Regions from separate parts of the Paenibacillus sp. VT-400 genome, predicted to be linked through region 3. Evidence: riboswitches for the same ligand, from Rfam matches in the RefSeq annotation. Region 3 holds a riboswitch; each other region holds the start of a gene.

Region 1 (3,164 bases), 660 kb from region 3:
AGATCATGGAGACCGTAGCCGTGGCCGGAGCTGTAGGAGGCGGACATGCCCTGTCTCAGGGTGCGATGCGAGTGCAGAAGGCGTTGCATTAAACTTAAGAAAATTTGCAAAAATAAAACATGGTCATACCCTGTTAGCACAGGAGTATGACCATGTTTTATTTAAAGTTCATCTTTACTTGTTTTACTGTTAAGTGTTTTATTGTATTTGTCCACGTCCGCAAATTTTTCCATTACGGAATAGCGTGCCTTATAATTTATTACTGATGATTTAGTCCGATATTCAATGGTGGATCGGTCACTGGTCCACTTATAAATAAAAGCGTTATTATAGCTTTCGAGCTCTGGTTTACCATATTTGTTCGTAAGCTCTTCCAAAATTTCATCAGATTCCGGATTAGTTAAAGTACGAAAATCGTAACTTGCTTCAATCAGTAAGTAATCATCCAAAGGATATTCATATGCTTGCTTCATCATGTCCTCTAATTGCTCATCCAATGTCTTTCGTATCTCATCTTTTCTTGCGTCTGTCGTATTTTCGTTATCAAGTTCCTCACGCAATTTGTTGTTATCTTCTATTTTTTCTGATATTCCTTCATTATCCAATAAATTAGTAAAGGAGTATTCTGCGTCTGCAGTCTTACCCAGAACCACCACATCGGAATAATTAATACTTTTTTCATGATCATTATGTACTTTTTCTTCATAGTTTGTGTTTCCGTTTTTTTCTTCAGATGAAATGACCTTGTTTATTTTACTCCCCCAAGATACTTCTCTGAAATCTTTAACTGTTTCACTACTGCAACCTAAACTACCTATTACTAAAATAACAAAACTTAAAACAAACATTAACTTTTTCAATTGTTCTCCTCATCTCCTTTTATTTCCTAAAACATTTTACATTGTTTAAGAAAGCAGTTGAAGACAAAAAATGGTTAAACAAAAAAGGCATCCGGTTAATAACCGATGCCTTTTTGTATGTGAATTACATTTTACCTAACATTTTATCGTACATAAACTGTCCAGTTACCCGACGTGCTGTTACGTAGCGGTCATTGAAGTATGGATTCGATAACTTCGTGATGCTTACACCTTTACTGCTGGAGGCATGAGCGAATTGTCCGCCGCCGATATATACACCTGTATGTGAAATGCCTTTGCCTGTTGTATTAAAGAACACCAGATCACCTGTCCGAACATTGCTCTTGGATACGGGAGTACCTGCTTTGGCTTGCTGCTGCGAAGTACGTGGTAATTCAATGCTGTATTTGTTGAAAAGATATCTCATAAAACCAGAACAGTCGAAGCCGGCTACAGTTGTGCCACCCCATTTGTAAGGAATACCTGTCATGTTGTTCACTACGGAGTTGATACTGCTTGCCTCTGTGCTTGTTGCCCCGGATGTAAATAATACAGCTGCTCCAAAAATGGAGATAATCAGTTTTTTCAAAATCAATGTTCTCCCTTCGATGCCTACGGAGTTAGCTAAGGGTTCGGTAGAAGGTTCCCTATATTTCCTATGTATAAGAATAATTCACCCAAATTGGTTCCCCCGTTTTCAAACATGAAACTCGGCAATGAATAATTAAGTTTTTGTAACTATTTGAAACTATATTGCATAAATGCGTAATTGTCAAACCCATTTAAACCCTTTCTTAATACCTCAATGTTAGCGGAATTAAGGTTTTTATATGAAAAAAGGGATCGAGTTTGGGTATCATTCATGACAAAAACGTCATTATTGATTCGTGTAAGACGAATTTGGATAAATAGATAGGTTTGTCATGAGTTAAAAGAACTATTCCGTTATGTAGAATTAGAGAGATTATATTCATTAAGTTGCATATATTGACAAAAATCGATTTTTTGCATATTATCTGATTATCCAATCCACATATTGGATTAAAATTGATTTTATTATGCGATAAATACAAATAAAGGAGGTTTAGAGACGCGTATCATAGGTAAAGTAGAAGTGGAAGATTTATAAAAACGAACATAGGAGAGTGTTACATTTGAAAGCGAAGAAAATAATTACTTTTGTCCTGGCATGTACGATGGTGTTCTCAGCAGTTGGAATGGCAGTTCTCCCTGTAGGGACGGTATCTGCTGCAGATGCGTCGGGTACTACAGCGAGTATTTCTGATATTTTGAAGAACCAGCTGCCGGATGGAGGTTGGAGAAAAGATTATAAACAGACAAGTGGAGAGTGGGCAAAGTCCACGATAGACAACAAGGCTACATACTCAGAAATTAGAAGATTGGCGAAGGAATTTAAAAAGACGAATGATCCGCGTTACTCCACAGCTGCAATCAAAGGAATTAACTTTTTGATCAACATGCAGTATTCAAACGGCGGGTGGCCACAAGTTTACCAAAGCTCCGGATACCACAAGCACATCACTTACAATGATGATGCCATGATTAATGTAATGATCATGCTGGATGAAGTAGCGGCACGCAAAGGTGATTTCTCATTTATCGACAGTACACTTGCTAACCGCAGTAAAAATTCAGTTGCCAAAGGTGTGGAGGCGATTCTGAATACACAGGTCGTTTCAGGTGGTAAGCTGACAGCATGGGGACAACAACATGATTCCAGCTCTCTTAAACCAGCGAGCGCAAGAATCTACGAAGTGCCATCGCTGACAGCTGGAGAGAGTGTAACGATTGTTAAATTTCTGAAAACCAGACCTGCTAACGCTAAAATTACCGCATCCATTAAAGGAGCGGAGGCTTGGTTTAACAAAGTGAAAATTACGGGTTACAAGTATGAAAGAGCTAATGGAGATAGTAAAATTATCGCTGATTCCAAAGCTGCACCAATTTGGGCACGCTTCTATGAGATCGGAACGGATAAACCAATCTTTATTGGTCGTGACGGGGTAGTTAAATACAAATTAAGTGATATTGATAAAGAAAGAAGAGGCGGTTATGCATGGTATGGCAACTGGCCTTCCAAGCTGTAATTTGTAGTATGCTTCCGTATTAATGAACCAAACTATTAGCAACAGTTAAAGGTAAGGCCCGAATCGACATGGACGTCTGATTCGGGCTTTATTGTTATTATTTTCAGTGTTGACATGATAGATTACGCATGATATATTATTTCTTGTCGCCGATATGGATGACGAAGATACAATATGCGGTCGTGGCGGAATTGGC
Region 2 (3,164 bases), on a different contig from region 3:
GTATAATCCGATGAAGAATTTCGATATCAAAACACTTTCTAAAAGAGCTATTTTTCATGATACAGTAATCTGCTTTAATGGGGAGTATATGTAGATCGACATAATTTTGTAAATGCAAGTAGGCAGAATGAGCAAAATCAACAATATATAGATCAGAATATCCGTATATCTTCTATATATTGTAGTTGTGAAGAAACAAACGTAATGATGTAATACACAGATACCCAAAATGTTTTATGTATGAGTCATTGAATTATTGAATTTTACAAATTGGATTTTGAAAAAGAAGATAGTCGTTATTTCGACATGAAGGGAGATACAGACATGATGCTGTTCGACACACATACACATCTGGATGCACCACAATTCGACGAGGACCGCGAGGACATGATTCAGCGTGCTGTGGATGCAGGAGTTGGTCGCATGATCAACATTGGCTTTAACCGGGAGACGATTCCAACCACAATGAAACTCGCCGAAACATATGACTTTATATATGCAGCTGTAGGGTGGCATCCCGTAGATGCGATCACAATGCAGGAGGGCGATTTGGAGTGGATTGCATCTTTATGCAAGCATGAAAAAGTGGTTGCGATCGGTGAGATTGGATTGGATTATCACTGGGATACTTCACCAAAAGAAATACAGCATCGCGTATTACGACAACAAATTGCTTTGGCGCGTGAAGTGAACATGCCAATTGTCATCCATAATCGGGATGCACATGAGGATATCATAAGAATTTTGCGTGAAGAGAAGGCGGGCGAAGTTGGTGGTGTGATGCACTCGTTCTCGGGCAGCTGGGAAACAGCAAAAAGTTGCCTCGATATGGGCTTCCATCTCTCCTTCGGAGGACCGATCACATTCAAAAATGCAAAGCAACCCAAAGAGGTGCTGGAGAAGGTTCCTATGGACCGGTTTTTCATTGAAACAGATGCTCCATATTTGACACCGCACCCTTATCGTGGGAAGCGAAATGAGACAGCGCATGTACGTCTGGTTGCAGAGGCAGCTGCGGAAATTAAAGGCATTTCGGTGGAGGAAATTGCTGCAATAACAACCAAAAATGCCATGGAACGATTTGGGATTCGTTAAAAAAACGAGCAAATGAGGTGAAAAAGGCAGGTAAGCGGAGGTAATTTGCCCTTTGATCCAAATAAATCAAGAATATTACAATATTTTAACCAAATATTCAGAAAAACGTACTTGATCAACGCTTTACAACATGCATCAAAACAGGATATCATCTTTTCAGTGAATTGTTGTGCGGAAAATTGGACAGATGTTCGGGGGATGAACAAAGGGACACTTTCCGATGAAACAACATTACTTTCATGAATCAGTCTCGCTGAGTCTCCGTTATCGGAGAGCGGGGGAACCAATAGGGCTTAAACATCGGTGTATTTGGCCGATGCGCAACGTTCGCTGACCCAAAAGCAGCGAAGGGAACTGCGAAGCCGTATTTGATTTCTTCTTTGGGTCTCGGGGTGAATTCAAGGGCGTCCGCCATGAGCGGGTGACCCAAGATAGGGCGGCTCTCTTTCGCCCGAACCCGACAGCTAACCTCGCAAGCGGAAAAAGAGAGGCAACCTCGTGCATGAATTTCCGATATTCAAAATCATTCGGAAGCCACGAAAGAGTTCCTCTTACACTCTTTCTTTGGCTTTTTTGTTTTTGAATAAAAGAAATATTGTCATCATACGGTAGGTATTCAGGAGGATGACATCATGTTGCGAAGATTGATTCATGGTGCAGAACCGGATTATGTTGGTCCAATCTGTGTTCTGTAGAAAATTTGGTATAGTCACGTCAAAGACATCATGCATTACTTTAGACGGCGAGGCTATGAAGGAGGACGGAGAAGTGGGCACATTCCAACCAGAAGAGACCCATGAGTCACGATCATCCAGTAAGTCTTTCGCGTTGCGGTGGAAGCATGAGAACATGCGTCAAATGGCATTGATCGCGATTTTCTCAATTGCGCTTACAATCATGATCTTGTTAGTCGTTTACGGTCAGGCCGGGAAACAAATTTCACTGGTTATTGATGGCAAAGCTCAGGTGGTAGAGACTCGTACAGGAATGCTTCAGGAAATGCTGGAGGAGCAGTCGATCACAGTCAGCCCTCACGATAAGGTATCCATGTCCATGAATGGGGCGTTAACAGATGGAGACCGAATCGTTATTGAGCGGGCCGTTCCAGTTAACATTACGGCAGACGGAGACACCAAGACTCTGTATACAACCGATTCATCGGTAGAAGATGCAATTCAAAAATCAGGTATTCAAGTTGAAAGTAATGATAAAGTGTATCCGGCGCTTGGAACTGCGATCAAACCGGAGATGAAGATCCGTGTAGTGCGCGTAACAAAGCGTACAGTGGACGTAGAGCAACCGATCGCTTACAAAGTCATTAAAACGGCTGACCCTAGCTTGTACAAAGGGGATAACCGTGTCGTTGTGAACGGCAAAGAAGGCACAATTGTGCAGCATATCGAAAAGGTATTTCAGGATGGAGAATTGGTCTCCAAAAAAATGGTCGGCAAATCTGTCGCGAATAATCGTGTAGATAAAGTGATCGCTGTCGGCACCAAAGCAAAACCGGTCGTGAAAGAACCTGAGATTCAGACCGTATCGGCTCAAACGTCAACAACCAAAAAGGCTACAACAACGAACTCGAAGAAAACATCTGCCTCGGGCAGCAAAGTGATTACCGTATCCGGGACTTCTTTTAAATACTCCAAAGTACTTAAAAATGTATCCATGACTGCCTACTCTTCCGAAGAGCCTGGCATTGGAACTAAAACAGCTTCCGGTACTCGTGTAACGGAAGGGCGCACCATTGCGGTTGATCCCAAAGTCATTCCAATTGGCTGGTGGGTATATATCGAAGGTCTGGGATTCCGTCGTGCGGAAGATACAGGCGGTGCCATTAAAGGCAACAAAATTGATGTGTATTATGACAGTGTGAAGCATGCCCTGAATTTTGGACGTAAGAAAGGCAAGACGGTCTACGTGATCGGTCCGGTGAAGCCGGAAGCGAACTAAAATCGTTTTACTTTGAAATGGGAATGCTATAAAATAGTTGCATGAATGATTCATGCGGAATATGCGGCGGAGGAGTCTGAATTCAGTCTCCCCCGCCGTTTGGCAGAGAAGAGGAT
Region 3 (3,164 bases):
TACTTTTAGTTCTGAACCCGGTATAATCAATTCTGTTGCCGATTATTTACGACATGCGGTCGTGGTGGAATGGCAGACACGCTATCTTGAGGGGGTAGTGGGCGTATGCCCGTGGAGGTTCGAGTCCTCTCGACCGCATCATATGAACGATTAAAAAGAAGCTTTCCATTAATGGGAAGCTTCTTTTTTTTGTCTTTTTCGAACAGTATGACATCTGGGTTGAAAAAAGGCCATCCATTACCGGAGGAATGTTGCTCTACCTTCCGGCTACGGGTGGCCTGTGTATTATTTTTGCAGCAAATTCTTGATATCTTCTTCAATCTTGTCCGGTGTTGTTTTGGGAGCATAACGTTTAATGACCTGTCCGTTCTGATCCACGAGGAATTTGGTGAAATTCCATTTGATTGCTTTGGAGCCGAGCAGGCCAGGAGCTTCTGTGCTCAGGTGTTGGAAAAGAGGGTGAGCGCTTGAGCCGTTCACATCAATTTTCTCAAACATGGGGAAGCTCACGCCATAATTCATCTGACAGAACTCGGCAATATCGTCGGAAGATCCTTTTTCCTGTGCAAACTGGTTGCTTGGGAAACCAAGAACTTCAAATGGAGCATCTTGAAACTTGTCTTGCAATTCTTGCAGACCTTTGAATTGAGGGGTAAGGCCGCATGAGCTTGCCGTATTCACAATCAGGAGCACTTTGTCACGGTAGTCGGACATTTCAACTTCTTGACCGCGAAGGGTATTCACTTTGTAATCGTAGACTGTCATCTAAATCGCCTCCATTTATTTACTCTTATATCTTCTATTATATTGGTTGCAATTAAATATTGCAAAACTAATATGGTGTTAAAAGAATCAAAACAGGCCAGTTGTGCTGAATACGTGAATGAATTACGAAGGGATTTTCGTCAGAGTGAGAATTAGATAGCCTTGAAGAGATGGATAGAGTATAACCTTATTGTAAGCGTTATTATGAACGAGTATTGGCAAAAATCTGCCGATTCGGTGATCTGTAAGGACTTTACACCGTCATGGCGGGGGTGTATGATTCATAACGTAATTTCAATTTAAACTAAATTGTACTTGAAAAACGAAACAAACGATAATATCGCTCGATCTTACCTTAAGATATACGAACGATGTTTTAATCGCTGAGTTTCCATTCATTAATGAATGGGAAACGGGGGAACCAACGGAATGCGCTGTCCAGGACAGTGGGCATTCATGGGGTGAATTTTCCGGTGACAGCCGGAAATAGGGCGACTCTCGCGCCCGAATCCGTCAGCTAACCTCGTAAGCGTTAAAGGGAGAGGCAACAAGCCGTACGCTGGTTCATGGTGTTTTCGCCATGGGTTATTTAAGAAGCGTTCGGGAGGCCTTGGTCCCCCACGCTTCTTTTTTGTTGTCTTTTCACGCCAAGGGAGGAACGAATGATGGATACTGAGATGATCTTAGTGACTGCTCCAAATGAAGCAGGACGCAAATTTATCAAATTGCTGATGTACAAAAAAATGCCGTTTGCCGTTCTAACCAACAGTGCAGGGGAAGAGCGAAGACTCCGTAGAATCGGAGTAGAACATGTCATTCGCATGAATACGGCTGCAGCTCAAAAATGGTTTTTGCCGCAGGGCAGCGTAGGCAACGTGTTTATTTTCGAGAACAGCCTGAATCTGACCTGTCGTTATTTACAGATCTGCCGTTCATGGACATCGAAATCCCTGTGCGTCATTACGGAGCAGAGTCATCCTAAGGGCATCTATCGGGGCATGGGCGCAGACCGGATTGTATATTCGCTCAATGGGGAAGTTGGCTTTCTCCTCAATGGTTAATGCCATAGCTTGTGATTGCTCAGGTGTAAGGTGCCTGTTATAATTGAATGTATTAGAATCAATTTCAGAATTCACTCAAGGTATTATGAAATTGATTCATCGATAAACGGAAGTTTGAGGAGACTCATGCATGATGGTGAGTCTTCTTTTTTATGCTTACAAGGAGGAATTGGAGTGCCGGATGTAGGTGGATTGAAATGGTTGTTTTTTGATGTTGGAGATACGCTGGTGGATGAATGGGAGCCGGTTGATGATATTATCGGACAGTTCGTCCGCGAAGCCTGTGCATTGAGATATCCGGTGAAGATTGAGGCGGTAAGAGAACTGTTCGCGAACTGTTACCGAAAATATGAGCAATGGCCTATGAGAGTGGCAATTCGCACATTTGTTAAAGACGAGGGACATCAAAAACAGATTCAGGACAAGCTGAAGTTTCAAAAAGATCTTGAACGTCCTTTTCCTTCAGCAGATTCCGTTCTTCAGCAGTTGTCACGGCATTATCGCATTGGCATTATTGCCAATCAGAGTCCTGGAACGGAAGAGAGACTGGAGAGTTACGGCTTGCGGAAGTATGTTGATGTTCTGGCATGTTCGGCTGAAGAAGGAGTGTCCAAGCCAGACCCTGAGTTATACGCTGTGGCCTTGAAGCAGGCCGGTTGTGAACCGGAGGAAGCCGTCATGATCGGCGATCGGATCGATAACGACATTATACCTGCTCGGAAGCTGGGCATGCGTACGATTCGAATTATGCAGGGTTACGGAAGATTCCAGCCAGAACTATCGGATGACAAACGTGCGGATTGGACTGTTGATTCATTGGATCAACTCTTGCCGTTACTGATACCAAATCAGGATTAGATTCAGATGGTTGTTTATTGGATTGCAACAATAAAGGCTGATCAACTTGGGTATAGCATACCGGAGTTGATCAGCCTTTTTAGTATTTAGTCGATTAGAATGAGATTAGAACAAGCGGATCGTCTGAATGATCAGATATACATTTAGCATAACGATAATAGCTGTAATGACCCATGAGATGATTTTGAGCCACAATTTGTTGGCGAATGCACCCATACTTTTTTTATCACTTGTGAACATCACCAGGGGAATTACAGCAAAGGGCAATTGAAGTGACAGCACGACCTGGCTCAAAATGAGTAGTTCTTCTGTGCCATGTTCTCCTGCAATCGCTGTGACAATTACCGCCGGGATGATGGCGATCAGACGTGTGACCAGTCTGCGTAGCCATGCCGGAATTCGAATGTTCAGGAAACCTTCCATAACGATCTGCCCAGCGAGTGTACCTGTAAGGGTAGAGTTCTGACCTGATGCTAACAG
Region 4 (3,164 bases), 2.4 Mb from region 3:
AAAATATGCCGATACGTTCAAAACCAATGGTCCTTCAACCAAGAAGGTTGCACTGACTTTTGATGATGTACCTGATCCACGATTTACTCCACAAGTGCTGGATGTATTGAAGAAATACAATGTCAGAGCTACATTCTTTATCGTGGGTAGTCGTGCTGAGAAACATCCGGATCTGGTGAAACGCATCGTTAAGGAAGGGCATATGGTTGGTAATCACAGCTACAATCATCCTGAATTCAGTAAGCTGTCGATGAATGCCTTTCGCAAACAAATTTTACATACCGGGGATATTATTCGACGTTTGGCAGGATATACGCCCAAGATGATTCGGCCGCCTTATGGAGACATTAATGAAGAACAGCTGAGATGGGCTGCCAAACAACACTATAGCATTGTGAACTGGAACGTAGACTCCCTGGACTGGAAAGGCCTTTCAAAGGAACAGGTGAAAGATAACATCCTGTCTGCCGTGAAACCTGGCTCCATCGTTCTGCAACATGCTGGAGGCGGTGTAGGGTCAAACCTGAACGGCACGATTGAGGCTTTGCCTGAAATTGTTGAGGAACTACGTAATCGGGGATATGAACTGGTCACCTTGGACGAAATGTTGGGATTGCCAAAGGCCAAAGATTAGGACGACCGTGATAACAAATAATGAGAATATTAAAAGGGTGCTGTTCAATCGCGAATTAGCGACTGGCAGACACCCTGTTTGAATTCATTTTAAATGTTATTTTCTCTCTACTTCAGAATGTACAGCTCGATATCCTGAAAACCAAATGAGCTTACAGACTGTTTGCTACCCGGGATAAAGATATCAATCCGGTGACCCTTGATTGCACCGCCCACATCACGTGCTGTGGCTACAAAAGCTTGTTTTGGCAATCCTGGATGGCTGTGACCAGTTACCAGTACTTTAGTTCCAAGTGGAATTACACTTGGATCAACTGCAATCGTGCCCAGTTCAAGGTCATTTCCGAAATAATCGACTGCACCCCATCCTCCATTTTCAGACGGATCTGCAGAGTATGCCGTTGCTTTCACGTTAACGGCTTTGCTGTAATCGAATGTCTTACCCCAGGCTTGAACCACTTTGTTATCTGCGTTAACGTCCAAGCTCGCTGTAGTAACAGTCTTCGCTTGGGTCTTGCTCTCCGTTGCCGCAGCGGCTGCTACATTGTTTGCCTTACCGGGAATCGTAATTTTCAAACCACCATAAATGTTGTAAGCCGAAATGTCGTTGTTTGCTTTAACCAACGTGTTGAGTGCTACTCCATATTGTTTTGATAAGGTGTAGAAGGTATCCCCTTCTTTGGCCACATGAACTGAATCGGCGTGAGCCGGAACGGCTTGAATGAGCATTGCTGTTGTCATTAATGCTATTGCTGTTTTGGCTATACGTTTCTTGTTAATCATGGTCTTCCTCCCTCATTGTGCCTGCGAAGTTAGTTGTCGGATTCGGATGAGGAGCCCACCCTATAGGTTATTCGTTACATTTGAAACGTTATGTACCCAATTCACCCCAAGCAGTGTGCTGTAGATCTTCCCCCTGCACAATCTGCATCGTTACATCCCCCGCACTCCCTGTCCGGAAGTTTCGGCAGAGATCAATATATCACAATTTTGTAACCTGAACTTGTAGTAATTCTTACCAAATGGTTTTTAGCATGTCATCAACTGTAAGAATACTGGATAATTCAGAAAAGTTGGCGAACCGACTTCTTTATATTTGGTAACAGAAAAGTTACTTTTCCGAATCCACACGTGATTATTATCCATAAAAAAATAGCATTACCGACTCGAAGTCAGTAACGCTATTTGATCAACCATTTAACATTTAGAGTACTTTGGCAAGAAAATCACGTGTACGTGAATTTTTTGGAGCTCCAAAAACCTCATCAGGTGTTCCCTCTTCCACAATAACCCCGCCATCCATGAACAGGATTCGGTCTCCCACTTCACGTGCAAAACCCATCTCATGTGTTACGATGACCATCGTCATTCCGCCTTCTGCAAGACGTTTCATGACATCCAGCACTTCACCGACCATCTCAGGGTCCAGTGCCGACGTAGGCTCGTCAAACAGCATCACATGCGGCTGCATGGCCAATGCTCTAGCAATGGCGATCCGCTGTTTCTGTCCACCAGACAGCTGATTCGGGAATGTATCTTTTTTATCGTACAAGCCCACGGTGTTAAGCAAATCAGCAGCAATTTTTTCCGCTTCCTGAGTCGATTGTTTCTTCACTTTAATCGGAGCAATCGTGATGTTTTGCTGTACCGTTTTGTGTGGGAACAGGTTGAAGTGCTGGAACACCATGCCCATTTTTTCCCGAGTTGCATTAATGTTGTGCTTCGGATCGGTGATTGACACGCCTTCAAAATCAATCTCACCCGAGGTAGGCTGTTCCAACAGGTTCAGACAACGTAAGAAAGTACTTTTACCTGAACCGGAAGGGCCGATGACTACAACAACCTCACCTTTGCCAATCGTCACGTTAATGCCCTTAAGCACATCGTTATTACCATAAGATTTGTGTAATTGTCTAACGTCTATCACTTGCACTCAACTTCCTTTCCAGTCGTCCCAGCAGCTTGGACAAAATGAACGTCATTACAAAGTAGATGGCTGCTGCAATCAAAAATGGACTCAAGCCTTGGTACGTAATGTTTTTGACCACACTTGCCTGATACATAATGTCCACCATACCGATAACGGAGATAATGGAGGATTCTTTGATGATAGTTATGAATTCATTACCGATCGCCGGTAATACAGCTTTGAATGCCTGTGGCAATATGATATAACGCATCGCGGCGCCTCTGCCCATTCCGAGGGAGCGAGCTGCTTCCAACTGACCACGATCCACACCTTGGATACCTGCACGGAAAATCTCCGCCAGATACGCACCACTATTAATGGAAAGCGTGATGATACCTGCCTGAAGTGCAGTGAAGTTAATGCCAAAGCTCAGGGAAAAACCATAGTAAATAATCATCAATTGTACCAACATCGGTGTGCCACGGATCACTTCAACGTAAGCAGTACCGATCCAGCGCAAGATTGCAGCGTCATGCAAACGGAACAAACAGATGATCAATCCAATAATTACCCCGAAGATAACCCCAAGTGCAGACAACAGAAGTGTGTATCCTACACCTGT

Evidence for each region. A riboswitch is a leader RNA that binds a small molecule or an ion and turns the genes downstream of it on or off. The one in region 3 is predicted to bind cyclic di-AMP.
Region 1: linked by a shared signal. The riboswitch ahead of EL84_RS16600 (C40 family peptidase) and the one ahead of EL84_RS13435 (hypothetical protein) in region 3 are both predicted to bind cyclic di-AMP.
Region 2: linked by a shared signal. The riboswitch ahead of EL84_RS30270 (3D domain-containing protein) and the one ahead of EL84_RS13435 (hypothetical protein) in region 3 are both predicted to bind cyclic di-AMP.
Region 4: linked by a shared signal. The riboswitch ahead of EL84_RS23820 (3D domain-containing protein) and the one ahead of EL84_RS13435 (hypothetical protein) in region 3 are both predicted to bind cyclic di-AMP.

What each region holds. Positions count from the first base shown of each region.
Region 1 covers NZ_LELF01000067.1:1,291,938-1,295,101, forward strand. The annotation lists gene EL84_RS16590 (carboxymuconolactone decarboxylase family protein) at 1-92, shown strand, start outside; gene EL84_RS16595 (hypothetical protein) at 162-860, opposite strand; gene EL84_RS16600 (C40 family peptidase) at 985-1,449, opposite strand; cyclic di-AMP (ydaO/yuaA leader) riboswitch at 1,455-1,586, opposite strand; gene pelA (pectate lyase) at 2,006-2,968, shown strand; tRNA gene EL84_RS16610 (tRNA-Leu) at 3,145-3,164, shown strand, end outside.
Region 2 covers NZ_LELF01000069.1:51,365-54,528, reverse strand. The annotation lists gene EL84_RS30275 (TatD family hydrolase) at 325-1,095, shown strand; cyclic di-AMP (ydaO/yuaA leader) riboswitch at 1,337-1,590, shown strand; gene EL84_RS30270 (3D domain-containing protein) at 1,864-3,048, shown strand.
Region 3 covers NZ_LELF01000067.1:627,775-630,938, forward strand. The annotation lists tRNA gene EL84_RS13425 (tRNA-Leu) at 56-138, shown strand; gene EL84_RS13430 (glutathione peroxidase) at 286-765, opposite strand; cyclic di-AMP (ydaO/yuaA leader) riboswitch at 1,137-1,312, shown strand; gene EL84_RS13435 (hypothetical protein) at 1,428-1,826, shown strand; gene EL84_RS13440 (HAD family hydrolase) at 2,001-2,684, shown strand; gene EL84_RS13445 (Nramp family divalent metal transporter) at 2,790-3,164, opposite strand, start outside.
Region 4 covers NZ_LELF01000067.1:3,000,106-3,003,269, forward strand. The annotation lists gene EL84_RS23815 (polysaccharide deacetylase family protein) at 1-634, shown strand, start outside; gene EL84_RS23820 (3D domain-containing protein) at 742-1,416, opposite strand; cyclic di-AMP (ydaO/yuaA leader) riboswitch at 1,419-1,613, opposite strand; gene EL84_RS23825 (amino acid ABC transporter ATP-binding protein) at 1,838-2,560, opposite strand; gene EL84_RS23830 (ABC transporter substrate-binding protein/permease) at 2,547-3,164, opposite strand, start outside.